Regions from separate parts of the Glaciecola sp. MF2-115 genome, predicted to be linked through region 1. Evidence: predicted binding sites of a transcription regulator. Region 1 holds the regulator's gene; each other region holds the start of a gene.
What was found. The regulator sigma-54, encoded in region 1, starts transcription at its own class of promoters, with help from an activator protein. The targets are predictions, from matches to a motif close to GTTGGCACGNNNNTNGNNT.
Positions count from the first base shown of each region.

Region 1 (5,823 bases):
CACAGTACCGATTAAATTATCATGGCGATTCACCACATATAGTGTATCGGTGTTCTCAGGTAGCTCGCCTTTTAGGCGCAAATATCGGAGTACAACATCGATAGTCACATCCGGTCGCAATGTGATGGTGTCGGTATTCATTATGAAACCGGCGGTCTCTTCACCATAAGATAAGGCTTTTTCTGCGCGTAAACGGTCTTGTGCATCCATCGATTTCAGAATGCTTTGCAGGACTGCGTCTGGTAAAGAGCTCAGCGTTTCAGCTAAGTCATCGGTATCCATGTCTTCAAGTGCATCTACAACACTTGAGGGCACCATTTTGGAAATGATACCGTTTCGAACATCTTCAGATAACTCTTCTAAGACGTCACCATGGAAGTCAGCATCGATAAGCTGCCAAAGTTCGTTACGTGTTTTGCTTGGGCTGGATTCTAAAAGTAAGGCAACATCACTGGAGGGTAAATCGTGTAACAGTTTTCGAACTTGCACAAAAGTACCGTCGTTAAGTGATTCACTTATCGAGGTTAACTGATTTTGTATATTGTTTAGTTCAACTGTTTCAGCCATGAGACCCTAATTTTATTGCTGTAAAAACTTACTCGTCTTCGTTGAATTTATTAACAATGAGGTTTTCAATTGCTTCTATAGCGCTCTCTGCATCATTTCCTTCGCAACGCAGTAATACTTGCTTGCCTTGACTGCTTTCAAGCATCATAAGCGCTAAAACACTATTTGCAAATGCTTCTTTTTCGCCTTGGTGGATAGTGATCTTTGATTCAAACTGATTGGCTAATTTTGCTAGCTGAGTTGCCGCGCGTGCGTGCAAGCCCAACTTATTAACAATGGTCAGTTGTTTTTCGATAATCATGCTTTTGACTCATTTTCCTTATCTGAATCAGCGCTCTCCTGTTTAATATGCTTCAATTCACGGTGTCGTATTTGTACGTCGCCATGGCTCGCTCTAAAACTACTAGTGAGCGATTCGGCAACAAATACTGAGCGATGCTGACCACCTGTGCAACCAATTGCAACAGTCACATAGCTGCGGTTGTTACGCTCAAGGTGAGGTAACCAAGTTGAAATCAAGTTTTGAATCTGCCAAATGAATTTTGTCACTAGTGGTTGAGAACCAAGAAACAATTGCACAGGGCCATCTAAGCCAGTGAGCGGCTTTAAGTCGGGTTCCCAGTGCGGGTTTGGTAGAAAGCGAGCATCGAAGACGTAGTCTGCGTCTTTTGGAATACCATATTTAAAGCCAAACGATTCAAAGACAATTACTAAGTTTGTACTTTTCTTGCCTAGAACGCGCTCGCGGATTAACTCAGATAATTCGTGAAGTGAAAGATTATCGGTGTTGATATGCAAATCAGCTTTTTCAGATACAGGAACGAGTATTTCTCTTTCTGCTTCAATCGATTCGGCGAGTGATTTGTTTAGTTTAAACAGCGGATGTAAGCGTCTTGTTTCGCTGTAACGTTTGATCAAGACATCGTCGCTTGCATCAAGATAAAGAATGGTGACGTCCCACACTTTAGGTAAGAAATCGACTATCTCACTGAGTTCGTGTGCCATTTTTGGCATGTTTCGCACATCAACACTGACAGCGACGTTTTCGCTTTCATCAGCTAATGTGTGGATAAGAGTCGGGAGGAGATTGACTGGAATATTATCAACGCAATAGTAGCCTAAATCTTCTAAAGCTCTGAGTGCAATTGACTTGCCTGAACCTGAGCGACCACTGATAATCAAAAGCTTCACGTATATAGGACCTTATAATCTGTTGACTGTTACTGAACGGTATTTCATTTAACCGCGCTGTCGGCTTTCTTAGGCTAAAGCGGATATGATTTCATCTCGGCTTTTTGCGCTTCTTATGGCTTTAACAATACTATTTTCACTGAGTTTTTGGGCAATGGACGATAGCGTTTGAAGATGTTCTTGCGTTTGTTCGCTAGGGACTAATAAAGCAAAAAAAATGTCCACGGGTTTGTCATCTATAGCATCAAACTCAATCCCTTCTTCACTCGTTACAACAATGGCGACAATATCACTTATACCCTCAATGCGACCATGTGGAATAGCTATACCATTACCGATACCAGTGCTTCCCATTTTTTCTCGAGCTAACATGCTAGACAAGACGTCGCCGATATCTAATTGTGGATTTTCTTTGACCGCAATTTCGCTAATGACTTCAAAAATTCTTTTTTTGCTTTGGCACTGAACCGCACATTCAGTGCGATCCAGTGAAATAATATCAGATATAATCATAATACGTTGACGACTAATGTCGCTTTGATTTTTCCTTATGTTTGATCACTTGGCGATCTAACTTGTCAATTAATCCGTCTATGGCGGCATACATATCATTATGTTCAGCATTAGCGTGCACCACATCACCTTTTAAGTGTAGTGTCGCCTCAGCTTTTTGCTTGATTTTTTCTACATTCAATACGACATGGACATTGCTTATATGGTCGAAATGTCGCTCTAACTTTTCGAATTTGGTGTCGACGTATGCTCTGAGTGAATCGGTAATATCAACGTGGTGACCAGTTAGATTTATTTGCATAATGTTACGTCCTCTTATGTAGTCTACAATAGACTTTTTCGTTGGTTCGACGGGGGAATCGAGAGAGACTCTCGATATTTCGCAATGGTTCGCCGTGCAACTTGAATACCTTGATCGGCCAACAACTGCGCAATCTTGCTATCACTAAGTGGTTTACTCGCTACTTCTGCAGCTACAAGCTTTTTGATTAATGCTCGAATGGCTGTCGATGAACACTCTCCGCCTGATTCGGTTGAAACATGACTAGAGAAGAAGTACTTAAGCTCAAAAATCCCTCTAGGTGTATGCATATATTTCTGAGTGGTCACTCGAGAAATAGTTGATTCGTGCATGTCCACCATTTCAGCAACATCATTCAAGACCATTGGACGCATCATTTCAGGCCCATGCTCAAAAAATCCCATTTGTTGCTGAACAATACAATGAGATACTTTTAGTAAAGTTTCATTGCGGCTTTCTAAGCTTTTAATAAACCATTTTGCTTCTTGTAGATGTGACTTTATATATTGAGAATCGTTCGAATTTTTTGTGCTTTTACTAAGCGCTTCGTATTCTTTATTGACAATTAAGGGCGGTAAAGAGTCGTCGTTTAACTCCACAGTCCAACGGCCATTTTTTTTCACAACCGTTACATCAGGAATGACGTATTCAGAATCTTTAACGGGGATCGCGCTGCCTGGGCGAGGGTTGAGAGTTTGCAACAAACGCATTGCTTCACGCAGTTGATCTTCTTTCAAACGCGTTTTACGCATTAATGTTCGATAATCTTTGCTGCTCAGAAGATCACAGTGCTCTGTAAGTAACAATCTTGCTTCAGCTAACCACGGTGTGTTCGAATCGAATTGCGCCAATTGCACCATTAAACATTCTTGCGGGCTGCGAGAACCAGCGCCAATTGGATCAAACATTTGAATACGCTTTAATACACATTCAACTTCGTCCAGTTCGATCTCTTCGTTTTGTAAACTATCTAATATTTCTTCGCAGCTAACAGTTAAGTAACCAGATTCATCAATAGAGTCGATAATAGCTATTGCGATCGAACGATCAATTTCTGAGAAGGGGGTTAATTCCATTTGCCAAATAAGATGGTCTTGAATGTTCTCAGTCGTTTCGCCCTGAAACACATAATCATCGTCAGCGGGACCATTAGATATGTTCGCTGGTGCAGAAGATGAGCTCATGTAGTCTTCCCATGAGCTATCTATGGGTAAGTCGTCGGGTATTTGATTGTTTTCGAGAGCATCGTGGCTATCAACATTATCTGAATTATCAGCGCTCAAATTATTCGTATCAAGATCACCTTGAGTATCTGAGTCATTATTAGAGTTTTCACCGTTGCGATCTGATTCATCTATTTCTAATAAAGGATTAGAATCAAGCGCTTCTTGAATTTCTTGTTGTAAATCAAGAGTAGATAGTTGTAGTAATTTAATCGCCTGCTGAAGTTGCGGCGTCATTGTTAGTTGTTGACTAAACTTTAACTGCAATGAAGGTTTCATCGATTTCCTTCAGTGCTTTTTAGAGGTAAATTTTCCCTATTACTAAACATGATACACCTATAGTACAAATTGGTCGCCGAGATATACGTCTCTTACTTTTTGGTTACTGAGTACCTCATCAGCAGTTCCTGATGCAATCAGTTCACCGTGACTCACAATATAAGCTTTTTCACACACATCTAAAGTTTCTCTTACATTATGGTCTGTAATCAATACACCTATGTTTCGTTCTTTTAATTGCTGAATTATCTTCTTTATATCATTAACAGAAATTGGGTCAACACCGGCGAAGGGTTCATCGAGCAAAATAAATTTTGGATTGGCTGCCAAAGCCCTCGCAATTTCAACACGGCGGCGCTCTCCACCGGATAAACTCATCCCTAAATTATTTCTAATATGGTTGACATTAAACTCATCCATTAAATCGTCAGCTTGTTGTTCACGTTGATCTTTTGTGAGCTCTTTGCGAGTTTGTAGAATAGCCATTAAGTTTTCATAAACTGTTAATTTACGAAAAATAGATGCCTCTTGAGGTAAATACCCGATGCCGTGACGAGCGCGCTCATGCATGGGCTGTATCGACATATCGAGTTGGTCGATACAAATCTCGCCTTTATCGAGTGGCACTAAACCCACGATCATATAAAACGTGGTTGTTTTACCGGCACCGTTAGGACCTAATAGACCAACGATCTGACCTCTAGAAACTTCTAAGCTTACGTCTCTTACAACTTGTCTTGATTTGTATGATTTAGCTAAGTTTTTGGCAACCAGTGCACTCACTTATCGGTTTCCTTTTTATTCTTTTCAAGCGCTTCTTTCGTTTTCTTCAAGGTAGCACCATCAAACACCGTCACAACTTGTTGTTGGCTGTCGGTATTCTTTTGTGCTTGCCATTGTTCTTTCTCAATATCATAAATGATTGAATCTGTTTTTATGCTGAAGGCATTTTGATAAAGCTCGGCGTTGCCTTTCAGTGATATGATCTTATTCGCTTTTTCATATCTAATGTGGTTTGCTCTAGCCACAACCATAGTGCCGTCGGATAGTTGTTGTGTGTAGCTTGCCGGATTGCCAAAAGCCTCAAACACTTCTTTATCTTTACCAAGTGCTGCGGATACTTTCAACTTCTCCGCCTTAATTTCTAAGGTGCCTTGCGTAATTTTGACATTGCCTTCATGTACCGCTACCTTTTCTTTTCCGTCTCCATAACTGGTGTCGGATGAGAGCATAGTCGGTTTCTCAAAATCATCTTTTTTGACAATCTCTTGTGCGTTTATTGTAGTCGCACTAGTCACTATTAGCAGACTAGCGAGAAGGTAAGTATTCAGTTTGAACATGGTTCTTTAACTCATATTTTTGTGTTTCTAAGTTAGCCTCGAAGCCAATGCCATTAATAGTGACATTTGTACCCGAGATAACTAATGGCTGATCCGAAGCAATTAATTTGCTTAATAAATCTATCTCAATAAATTCAGTAGATATTGTTTGGATATAGTCTTCAACTTGTAAGTTCCGTATTAAAACGCCACTAGCAAGTTCAATGCGATTATTGTCGTAAAGGGTGCCCTCATCAGCATTTAGTTGCCAACGGGAACCATCTTTCTGCATGTAAATGGTGTACTCGGGTTGTGTGAAGTTCACAAATCCAAGCAAATCGTAATGCTCCATTTTTTCCGCGCTGACTTGATGGGTTAAATTGCCATCTTTGTCGTATAACTTACTGCGTAAATTCTTCGCTTCGTAATT
Region 1 covers NZ_JBLBVM010000053.1:40,675-46,497, forward strand. The annotation lists gene mgtE (magnesium transporter) at 1-567, opposite strand, end outside; gene ACKLNX_RS11135 (HPr family phosphocarrier protein) at 596-868, opposite strand; gene rapZ (RNase adapter RapZ) at 865-1,758, opposite strand; gene ptsN (PTS IIA-like nitrogen regulatory protein PtsN) at 1,828-2,271, opposite strand; gene hpf (ribosome hibernation promoting factor) at 2,285-2,572, opposite strand; gene ACKLNX_RS11155 (RNA polymerase factor sigma-54) at 2,596-4,074, opposite strand; gene lptB (LPS export ABC transporter ATP-binding protein) at 4,132-4,857, opposite strand; gene lptA (lipopolysaccharide transport periplasmic protein LptA) at 4,854-5,414, opposite strand; gene lptC (LPS export ABC transporter periplasmic protein LptC) at 5,383-5,823, opposite strand, start outside.

Region 2 (5,823 bases), on a different contig from region 1:
AAAAAAATAATGCTGTTCGCTCAAAATTCGCCCAAATAAACCGTTATTTTCTTTAACGTGGCTTTTTACTGGCGGCATAAAACGGTAAACTACGCGCAATTCATTTTTCGGAAAAATATTATAATGACAGTGGTAACTCGTTTTGCTCCAAGCCCTACTGGCTATTTACATGTTGGTGGTGCTCGAACAGCACTTTATTCTTGGTTGTATGCTAAGAGTCAAGGTGGTGAATTTGTATTAAGAATAGAAGATACGGATTTGGAGCGTTCTACTGAAGAGGCAAAACAAGCCATATTAGATGGTATGGAATGGTTAGGCTTACATCACGACAAAGGGCCTTATTATCAAACCGAACGTTTCGATCGTTACAACCAAATCATCGACGAAATGTTAGAAAAGGGATTAGCGTACAAATGTTTTATGTCAGTTGCAGAACTTGACGCTATTCGTGAAGAACAAGAAAAGAAGGGTGAAAAGCCGCGTTACCCAGGTACTTGGCGTGACAAAACGGATCATCCGGAAGGCCAGCCTTACGTTATTCGATTCAAAAACCCACTAGAAGGTGAGGTGGTCATTAAAGATCACGTTCGTGGTGAAATTCGAATCTCTAATACTGAATTAGATGATTTAATCATTAAACGCACCGACGGGGCGCCTACTTACAATTTTTGTGTGGTAGTAGATGACTGGGATATGGGCATTACGCATGTTGTTCGTGGTGAAGATCACATAAACAACACGCCTCGCCAAATTAATATTCTTAATGCATTGGGTGCGCCTATCCCAGAATATGCGCATGTCTCTATGATCTTAGGGGATGATGGTAAGAAATTATCAAAACGTCACGGCGCTGTTAGCGTAATGCAATATCGCGATGACGGCTATCTGCCGCAAGCAGTGTTGAATTATTTAGTTCGTTTAGGTTGGTCACATGGTGATCAAGAAATATTCAGTTTGGAAGAAATGATTGAACACTTCAGCTTAGACGCAATTAGTAAGTCGGCGAGTGCTTTCAATACGGAAAAATTAAATTGGTTAAATGAACACTATATAAAGACACTTCCGGCGGAAGAAGTTGCACCGTTCGCTAAGTGGCACTTCGACCAACAGGGCATTGACTATAGTAACGGTCCCAGTCTTGAGAGTGTAATAGCTGTGCAAGCTGATCGCGTGACAACATTAAAAGAATTAGCTGAAATTAGTCAGTATTTTTATAGCGATTTTGAAGAGTTTGACGAGAAGGCCGCTAAGAAACATTTGCGTGTCGTGGCTAAAGAACCTCTGCAAGCAGTTAAAGAAGCTTTATTAGCTGTAGATGAGTGGTCACCAGAGAATATTCAAGCAGCAATCAATTCGACAGCTGAGAAATTAGAAGTGGGTATGGGAAAAATTGGTATGCCTTTGCGTGTAGCAGCGACAGGCTCTGGTAATTCTCCGTCTTTAGATGTGACATTAAACCTCATGAATAAAGACAAAATTGCTCAAAGAATAGACAAGGCGCTTATTTACATAGCAAATAGAGAAAATTCTTAAAAAAATCGTTGACATAATTAAGTCAGATGCCTAGAATGCGCCCCGCTGTCACGGAACTGTAGCAACAAACATAGCTCGCAGGTCCAATTGGACACGGGGCTATAGCTCAGCTGGGAGAGCGCTTGCATGGCATGCAAGAGGTCGGCGGTTCGATCCCGCCTAGCTCCACCAAGCTTTACGCTGGTTTGTCGTGATAGTAAAATCCAAATGTCGAAATTTGGTCTAGGTTGAAAGTATGGAGTCATCTTGTATGATTTAGTTCTTTCAACAAAAAACTATCGAAGCTTAGCTTTGATGAAAAGTTTTTTGTCCCCTTCGTCTAGAGGCCTAGGACACCGCCCTTTCACGGCGGTAACAGGGGTTCGAATCCCCTAGGGGACGCCATTTTCCCAGTGGTAAATTTGGGAGCAGTAGTAAAAAATCCAAGCTGTCGTGGCTTGGTCTAGGTTGGAAGAGTGGAGCATCTTATATGTCTTAGTTCTTTCAACAAAAAACTATCGAAGCTTAGCTTTGATGAAAAGTTTTTTGTCCCCTTCGTCTAGAGGCCTAGGACACCGCCCTTTCACGGCGGTAACAGGGGTTCGAATCCCCTAGGGGACGCCAATTAAAGAAACCACCCAATAGGGTGGTTTTTTTATATCTGTAATATAGTCATTACGAAACACGTCAAACGAAAACAATTGAGGCATACTTGTCGCTATGAAAATTGTACTAGCCCCTATGGAAGGTGTTGTTGATCACCTTATGCGAGACATGCTAACGCGTGTGGGTGGCTTTGACCTGTGTATTACTGAGTTCGTTCGTGTAGTAGAGCAGTTGCTTCCGCCTAAAACATTCTATCGCTTGTGCCCTGAATTGCATCACGGTGCAGTAACACCCTCTGGTGTACCAGTCAGGGTTCAATTGTTAGGCCAACACCCTCAATGGTTAGCTGAAAACGCAGTTAGAGCCGTCGAATTAGGTTCGCCTGGAATTGATTTAAATTTTGGTTGCCCAGCTAAAACCGTCAACAAGAGTAAAGGTGGAGCCGTCCTATTAAAAGAGCCTGAAACGCTTTATCAAATTATTAAAGCCGTTCGTGATGCTGTGCCAAAGGATCAGCCCGTTAGCGCAAAAATAAGACTGGGTTTTGAAGATAAATCCTTAGCGCTTGAAAATGCTGACGCAATTACACAAGCTGGCGCAGATCTATTAACTATTCACGCTAGAACCAAAGTTGATGGCTACAAGCCGCCTGCTTATTGGGAGTGGATCGCGAAAATTAAAGAAGTCACATCTATCCCGATTATCGCCAATGGTGAAATCTGGAGCGCAGAGGATGCAAAACTTTGTCAGCAGCGCAGTGGATGTGATGATTTAATGCTCGGCCGTGGTGCCTTAGCCATGCCAAACTTAGCTCAAACCATTAAATTGAACCATCAAGCAATGTCTTGGGATCAAACCAAAGAATTGCTTGTGTCATATTCGGGTTATGAAATCTATTCCGACAAAGGTAGGTATTATCCAAATAGAATTAAGCAATGGTTCAACTACTTAAAAAGACAATATCCTGAAGCGGAAACGATGTTTGTTGAATTGAGAAGGCTTAAGGACGCCGATGATATCATTCGGATGTTGTCAGCTTAAGTTTCCATTAGTTCGCAATCTGCTTTTAACTAAAACTATAATTCGCAGCGGGTTAGTGGGTCTATTTTGAGCTACTATTTTTGATTGCCAGCGCTTGGTGTTCAACTACACTGAGAAATTGTCAATAGCAACCATCGAATCACTAAGCGAGAGACGATATAAAGTGTCAGATTATTTTACAAGTATGTAAATATAAAATCAAAGAAGATGTCTAACAAATTGATTTTTATGGTTATGTTTTATTGGTCTGAAACTTGCTTTGGCATATTAGTATTTATTTTTATCTGTATTAAATACAATCCTTCTTAATGAAGCGGTATAAAAAGGAAAACTCAAATGAACAAAAAATTTATAAAGAGCTTAGTTTTAAGCTTCTCTCTAGCTGTGAGTGGTTTTGCAAGCGCTGGCATGATCCTATTTGTCGATGATACAAATGGAAAAGGGACGTCTAGTACATGGTTAAATAGCTTAGACAACCTAGGTTACTCCTACGATTTCGAAGTTATCGGTGTCAATGGAAACCCTCTCTCGGTGCTTGATAATTACGATGCTGTTATATGGTCTATTGGTGATCGAGCATACCAGAACTTAACTTCTCAAAATGTTTCCACGTTAAGCTCTTATCTGAACGCTGGGGGTAACCTTCTCTACGCTGGTGGACACAGCGTTTACCAAGAAGCTTTTGCAAGTAGCTTTATTTCAACTTATTTAGGGTTAACAAATTACCATTCTAATATGCCTTACTTTAACAATAACAGCGTTAGTACTGGTACCGGACACTCTATAACTAATTCTAATATTTTTGATTTACAAGTAATGCCCGGGCCAACGACACATGGTGGAACGATGATGTCAGCGTTCAATGTTAGTACTGCTGAAAGTATGATGACTTCACCGGCCGGTGGTCCATTCATTGCAGCAGTAAATGAAACAGAGATATACTCTGCAATGACTTGGGGCTTTGATCTGAATATGCTTGCTCAACAGGCGGAGCGAGAGCAGTTATTAGGTGATTCACTTGCATACATGATAACGCCAGTGCCAGAGCCATCGACAGTAGCTGTTTTTGCTTTAGCTTTATTTGGATTAGCTTTTCGTAAATTTAAGAAGTAATTTCAGGTTCAAAACAATCAAGCTTTTGAAAGCACTGACAATTTGGTTAGTGCTTTTTTATTTCTGGCCTCTTCAAAATTAGAAAATTACAGCTAAGCCTCCAAATAAACCATTGAAAAATTTATCCTGAAAGTAAATAGTCCTCATTCGCAACATTTTTTTCAATATTATTTGCTGAACAAACCTAATATTTGTTACTTCATTTTTAATAACATTTCTATATCAAAGTGAGTTTAATTAACCTAACTAACTCTGCTGGTATCACTATAATAAATAATCAAAATGTTGTAAGTTGATTGCAGTTTATAGTGTAATTTATTAGCTTTAATAACAATCAAACCTGTACATCTCATATGACAAGGAAAAATATGCTTAATACAAAATTAAAACTCGGACTTGCACTCGCAGTGACCGTTGCATTAGCAACTGGTTGCAGTAGTGACAAGAAAGAGGAAGAACAAAAAAGCGTTGCTGGCATCGACAAAAATCCCTTTCCAAGCACATATAAAAAGGTTGAAAGTAAACCTATCATTATTACAAATGTGACAATCCTAGATGGCGTGGGTAACAAAATCGAAGATGGTGAAATACTTCTGAAGGACGGAATTATTGAAGAAGTTGGTAAGAGTGTCAGTTCGCCATCAGGCGCAATTGAAATTGACGGAAAAGGGAAGTGGGTTACTCCGGGTATTATTGATAACCACAGCCACTTAGGCGTTTATCCTTCTCCGTCGACTCGTTCACATTCAGACGGTAACGAAATGACTTCGCCAGTAACAGCTGAGGTATGGGCAGAACATTCTATCTGGCCACAAGACCCTGGCTTTCAGCGAGCATTAGCGGGTGGGGTGACGTCACTGCAAATCTTACCAGGATCAGCAAACTTGTTCGGTGGTCGCAGTGTAACGGTGAAAAACTTACCAAATAGAACAATTCAAGACATGAAATTCCCAGAGGCGCCTTACGGTATAAAAATGGCCTGTGGTGAAAACCCTAAACGTGTTTATGGCAGCAAGGGTGGGCCAATGACTCGAATGGGTAATGTCGCTGGATATCGTCAAGCTTGGGCAGACGCCAAAGCTTATCAAACTACGTGGGCAGAATACGAAGCAGATTTAGAAGCTGGCGGTTCACCAAAAGAGCCCAAGAGAGATCTAAACCTAGATACTTTAGCTGGCGTTCTTGATGGTGACATTATCGTGCATATGCATTGTTATCGAGCCGATGACATGGGCACGATGCTTGATGTTATGAAAGAATTTGATTACAAAATTGGTACATTTCATCACGCAGTCGAAGCATACAAAATTGCAGATAAATTAGCGGAAAACAAAGTTTGTTCTGCAATGTGGACCGATTGGTGGGGCTTCAAGATGGAAGCTTATGACGGTATACAAGAAAATATTCCAATGGTTCATGCAGCTAAAGCCTGTGCAATTGTTCACTCTGACAGTGATCTAGGTATCCAACGTTTAAATCAAGAAGCGGCAAAAGCTTGGGCAAACGGTAAGCGTGCTGGCATTGATATCAGTCAAGCTGATGCATGGCAAT
Region 2 covers NZ_JBLBVM010000056.1:452,341-458,163, reverse strand. The annotation lists gene gltX (glutamate--tRNA ligase) at 124-1,533, shown strand; tRNA gene ACKLNX_RS17190 (tRNA-Ala) at 1,629-1,704, shown strand; tRNA gene ACKLNX_RS17185 (tRNA-Glu) at 1,842-1,917, shown strand; tRNA gene ACKLNX_RS17180 (tRNA-Glu) at 2,061-2,136, shown strand; gene dusC (tRNA dihydrouridine(16) synthase DusC) at 2,233-3,159, shown strand; gene ACKLNX_RS17170 (PEP-CTERM sorting domain-containing protein) at 3,496-4,272, shown strand; gene ACKLNX_RS17165 (amidohydrolase) at 4,641-5,823, shown strand, end outside.
Region 2: a site for sigma-54 is predicted at 3,401-3,419, ahead of ACKLNX_RS17170 (PEP-CTERM sorting domain-containing protein). Genes of this name have one in related genera too.

Region 3 (5,823 bases), on a different contig from region 1:
CATCGTAATCACGATCTATTTGAATATCGTGCATCGTATCTGCAAACACAACGGAGCGGACCTTCTCGATCACTTCATGAATATTAGTCCAGCGCAGTTGAGGCAAGGAATTAGGTCCAAGCAGCCTATCAACCAACGAACGCAAGCGGTCAGATTGATCGACAATCATTTGCGTGAACTCTTTTTGTTCTGGGTTCGTTAATTCTTTTTCAAGCAGTTGCGCCGCGCCACGAATACCGCCCAATGGGTTCTTAATTTCATGAGCCAGACCTCGTACAAGTTCGCGTGCTGCTTTTTGTTGCGCGTGCTGAATGGTTTCTTGAGTGATCTTTTTCTGCTTATCTATTTGCTTAATTTCTAACAACATCATGCGCTCATTTTCAGCTTCGAAGCATGTGGCTGTAATGTCTGTTAGCACGCAACGACCGTCTTTAAAACAAAGTTGTACTTCAGTTTCATTGAAATCTTCGCGGTTGCTTAAGGCCTCTTCAAAGGTTGAACGCTCAATGCCATTTTCCAAAAAGAACTCGTAAAATTTACGATCATAAATTTGTTTTACACCAGTCTCCAACATGGCTAGAGCCGCATCGTTGACAAAGACAATGTCAAAATGTTCGGTAATGATGATCACAACTGTCTTCAACATATTTCTAAGTTGAAACGGCGATAAATTGATTGCAGCTAAACGGTCGTCCATAATGCCCTTTTCATTTGCACCAAATTTGTGCAATGCACCATATTAAGCGATTTATGCAAGCAATTAAATAACTAACGACAGATAGCCCCTCTAAGCATTAGTTGGACTATTTTTAAGCTCTATATGAGCTGTGCAACGATAATTTTAATTGCTGTTATTTTGAGGCTTAATTAGCGCTGAAGGTTTGTGCATAAAAAAGCGTCTTACTTCAGAAGATGCAATTACCTTGCCTGAAGTGCTGACGAAATTTATTTGGTAGGAATATTCTCCTCGGGGCAGATCTTTAATTAAGAAAGTACCGGAAGTTGAGCGAAGTTTCTTCTCATGCAAAGAGAGTTCGTAGTGGCCTGGAGCATTTGGTGTTACGGATGCACTAATGCTTACGGTCCCTGTATTGTTGCGGATAGTTTCTTCAACAGCAGGTGAGTTAACGGTTAGCGTATGCTCAACGGCCTGTTTTTTCTTGATGGTTATGAGTTGTTTGGTTCTGCTTGTGGGGTTTTGAACGACTGTTGTTGTATTAGATGCAAAGTCGACTTCAACCGAACCAGGTGTTGGCTGATCTGAATACGTTATCGTCCCGTCTTCGTTTACCGTTTTATAAATCTTGCCAGCGTTGACGGAAGCCGAAAGCGCTAAGCCCACGATGACTAGCAGCATAAAACGTGTCGATTTTGAGAACTTCACAATATTCATTTCAATAACCTAAGTTGCGAATTTACAGTGTAGCTGTTTTAAGTTAAAAAAAAAGCCTGTAAACACAGGCTTTAGTATAGTTTTTTATATTCAGTTAGCTTGAAGCCGATGTATAACTTAGTTATCGACTCCTGATACTGAATATTGAGCGTTTATACGCTGTAGTACATTTCGAACTCAACTGGATGAGTTGATGTGTTAAGTTTTTCACAATCCGCAGTTTTAAGAGCAATGTATGCATCGATCATATCGTCACTCATTACACCACCAGCTGTTAAGAATTCACGGTCTGCATCCAATGCTTCTAATGCGTCATCGAGAGATTTCGCTACTTGTGGAATTTGCGCCGCTTCTTCAGCAGGTAAGTCGTACAAGTCTTTGTCCATTGACTCACCTGGATGGATCTTGTTCTTAATTCCGTCAAGACCAGCCATTAACAAAGCAGTAAATGCTAGGTATGGGTTAGCAGTTGGGTCCGGGAATCGAACTTCGATACGACGTGCTCTTTCTGTAGTAACGTATGGAATACGAATTGAAGCTGAACGGTTACGAGCAGAATATGCCAACATAACTGGTGCTTCAAAATGTGGAACCAAACGCTTATAAGAGTTTGTAGAAGCATTGGCAAAAGCATTGATTGCTTTAGCATGCTTGATGATGCCGCCAATGTAGTAAAGCGCTTCTTCAGAAAGACCCGCATAGCTATCACCAGCAAACGTATTCTTACCACCTTTGCTGATAGACATGTGGCAGTGCATACCAGAACCGTTGTCGCCAACTATTGGCTTAGGCATAAAGGTAGCTGTTTGTCCGTAAGCGTCGGCAACGTTGTGCACAACATACTTATAGATTTGAATTTCGTCTGCTTTCTTAACCATCGTGTTAAATTTACAAGCGATCTCGTTTTGGCCAGCCGTTGCAACTTCGTGGTGATGAGCTTCAACAACTAAGCCCATTTCTTCCATTACTAAGCACATTGCAGCACGCGTGTCATGCGCTGAATCTACTGGCGCTACTGGGAAGTAACCGCCTTTAACACCTGGACGATGACCTTTGTTGCCGCCTTCGAATTCTGCACCAGAATTCCATGCAGCTTCTTCAGCATCTATTTTGAAGAAAGAACCCGACATATCTGTATGGTAGCGAACATCATCGAACAAGAAGAACTCTGGTTCTGGACCAAACAACACGGTGTCGCCGATGCCAGTTGATTTCAAATAATCTTCAGCACGCTTAGCAATGGAGCGAGGATCGCGATCATAGCCTTGCATCGTTGAAGGTTCGAGGATATCGCATGTAATGTTAATCTGCGATTCTTCGGCAAACGGGTCTAATACGGCAGTAGACGGGTCCGGCATAAGTACCATGTCAGACTCATTAATGCCTTTCCAGCCAGCAATTGATGAACCGTCGAACATTTTACCTTCTTCGAAGAAGTCTTCGTCTACTTGATGAGAAGGAATACTAACGTGCTGCTCTTTACCTTTTGTATCTGTGAAACGTAAATCGATAAATTTCGCTTCGCTTTCTTTAATTAGTTCTAATACCGACTCAATTGACATACTGTCCTCCGATTGAAAGTGTCCTTGTACAGGTTTTGGTCCATACAAATACTAAAAAGTGCTTTATTAAGCATTTGAAAATAGCTATGGAAAACTATAAGCGATATTCGTGCCAGATAGCAATGAAATAAATATACTTGAAAATACTGGCGTAGCGCGGCCCTGACTTAAAGTACGCCTCAACTCCCCGCTTATTTCTGCACCAACAAGATCCCATTGCGCACCAAAATAGTGCAAAACTCTAGTCTATTAAATAATCCAATTGTTTTTTTCTGTGCAACGTGGTTTTCGATATGTAGTCCGTGAAGTAAGTTATGCGATTCTGGGTCAACTAAGCGGTGAGCTTCGCGTTCAAGTTATATATAAATTTTCTAATTAATTTAGCTATTTTTAGCTTTTAGTGCAGTAAGAACAATAAGAAACAAAACAAATGACTAACTAAGCTTTAAAAAGCGCTAAGCTTGACTCATGAACACACATTAAGGAACGACATAATGAATTACCTGAAAATTGCTCTCTTCACTTTTGCTTTAAGCGTCGCCGGTTGTATTTCTTGGGTATTTGCTAAAAGCCCTTTTAGCGATATGCCTGAAGGAAATTATACTTTAGATTTGAGTCACGCTTCTGTGGTCTGGAGGGTGTCCCACTTTGGCCTTTCAAACTATGTCGGCCGCTTTACCGACTTTGAGGCTACAATTGATTATTCTCCTTCTGATATTTCAAAAAGCAAAATCAGTGCAAGCATCAACCCGATGTCGATTCAGACCGCTTACCCAAATCCAGAAAAAGAAGATTTTGATAACACGCTCGCCACTAGCGAGAGCTGGTTCAATGCGAAGCAGTTTGCCAGTATCAACTTTGTATCAACATCGGTAGAAATGACAGGTGACACAACTGCGAAAATGCTCGGAAACCTAACATTTCTGGGAGTAACAAAACCCGTCACTCTGGACGTCAAATTTAATGGCGCAATGCAACGACAGCCTTTAACCGGAAAGGCCACTTTGGGCTTTTCTGCCACGACTATTATTAAACGAACCGACTGGGGAATGACGATTTACGCACCCAATATCGGTGATGAAGTCTCTGTGATGATTGAAGGTGAGTTTACAAAAACCGATGAGTAGCATTTCTTTGGACTCCGACGCCTCATGGAATGGGTAAGTCAGCCTGTAAGAATGATATGGATACTAAGAAGTCGACTTGGAACCGCAACATTTACAGCATTTTTGTAAAATCATTGACCAATAATCAAGAGTTTATTAAGGTTTTGATTATTTTTGGGCGCAAAATGTAGAAGTTTGTCGCTAATTGTAGAATAAATCTGTACAATCCGCGCCCAACAATCCTAGGGGCTTTTTCCCTTCGTATACATTTTTGAGAGTAAAACATGCCTTCATCCATTGCAAATTTGCGCAATATCGCGATTATCGCTCACGTCGACCACGGTAAAACAACACTAGTTGACAAACTTCTTCAACAATCCGGCACTCTAGAGAGCCGTGGCGCAGCTGAAGAGCGCGTAATGGATTCAAACGACATTGAAAAAGAACGTGGTATTACTATCCTTGCTAAAAACACAGCAATTAACTGGAATGAATACCGCATCAACATCGTAGATACTCCAGGACACGCCGATTTCGGTGGTGAAGTAGAGCGTGTTATGTCAATGGCTGACTCTGTACTTCTATTAGTTGATGCACAAGAAGGCCCAATGCCACAAACGCGTTTCGTTACGCAAAAAGCATTCGCACAAGGCTTAAAGCCAATTGTTGTTATTAACAAAATCGATAAGCCAGGCGCTCGTCCAGATTGGGTTATTGATCAAGTTTTCGATTTGTTTGATAACTTAGGTGCTTCTGATGATCAACTAGATTTCCAAGTCGTTTATGCTTCAGCAATCAATGGCTGGGCAACAATGGATTATGACGTTCCTAGCGAAGACATGACTCCATTATTCCAAACTATCGTTGACCAAGTTTCTGCGCCAGATGCAGATCCAGATGGTCCATTGCAAATGCAAATTTCTCAACTAGATTACAACTCTTATGTAGGTGTAATCGGTGTTGGCCGAATCACTCGCGGTACTGTTAAATTGAACCAACAAGTGACTATCGTTAATGCAGCTGGTGAAAAGCGTAACGGCAAAGTAGGTAAAGTATTAGGTTACTTAGGCCTAGATCGTCACGACATCGATTCTGCACAAGCTGGTGACATTATTGCTGTAACGGGTCTTGGTGAACTGAAAATTTCAGACACTATTTGTGACGTAACGGCTGTTGAAGCGCTTCCTCCGCTTTCTGTTGACGAACCAACAGTAACCATGACTTTCCAAGTAAACACCTCACCATTTGCTGGTAAAGAAGGTAAATACGTAACTTCACGTAACATCCTTGAGCGTTTACAAAATGAATTAATTCACAACGTAGCATTACGTGTTGAAGAGATGAGTGACCCAGACAAATTCCGCGTTTCTGGTCGTGGTGAACTTCATTTGGGCATCCTAATTGAGAACATGCGTCGTGAAGGTTACGAATTAGCAGTATCTCGTCCTGAAGTTATCTTGAGAGAAGAAAACGGTCAGTTGATGGAACCATTCGAAACATTAACCATTGACGTTGAAGAACAACATCAAGGTTCGATGATTGAGCAACTTGGTTTGCGTAAAGCAGAAATGACTAACATGACCCCGGATGGTAAAGGCCGTACTCGTGTCGACTTCGTTATTCCAAGTCGTGGTTTGATTGGTTTCCAGACTGACTTTATGACGCTTACTTCAGGTTCTGGTCTTATTTATCATACATTCGATCACTACGGTCCACACAAAGGCGGTAATATCGGCTCACGTAAGAATGGTGTTTTGATTGC
Region 3 covers NZ_JBLBVM010000045.1:77,361-83,183, reverse strand. The annotation lists gene glnL (nitrogen regulation protein NR(II)) at 1-697, opposite strand, end outside; gene ACKLNX_RS06325 (DUF4124 domain-containing protein) at 842-1,393, opposite strand; gene glnA (glutamate--ammonia ligase) at 1,546-2,955, opposite strand; gene ACKLNX_RS06315 (YceI family protein) at 3,450-4,082, shown strand; gene typA (translational GTPase TypA) at 4,346-5,823, shown strand, end outside.
Region 3: a site for sigma-54 is predicted at 3,054-3,072, ahead of glnA (glutamate--ammonia ligase). Genes of this name have one in related genera too.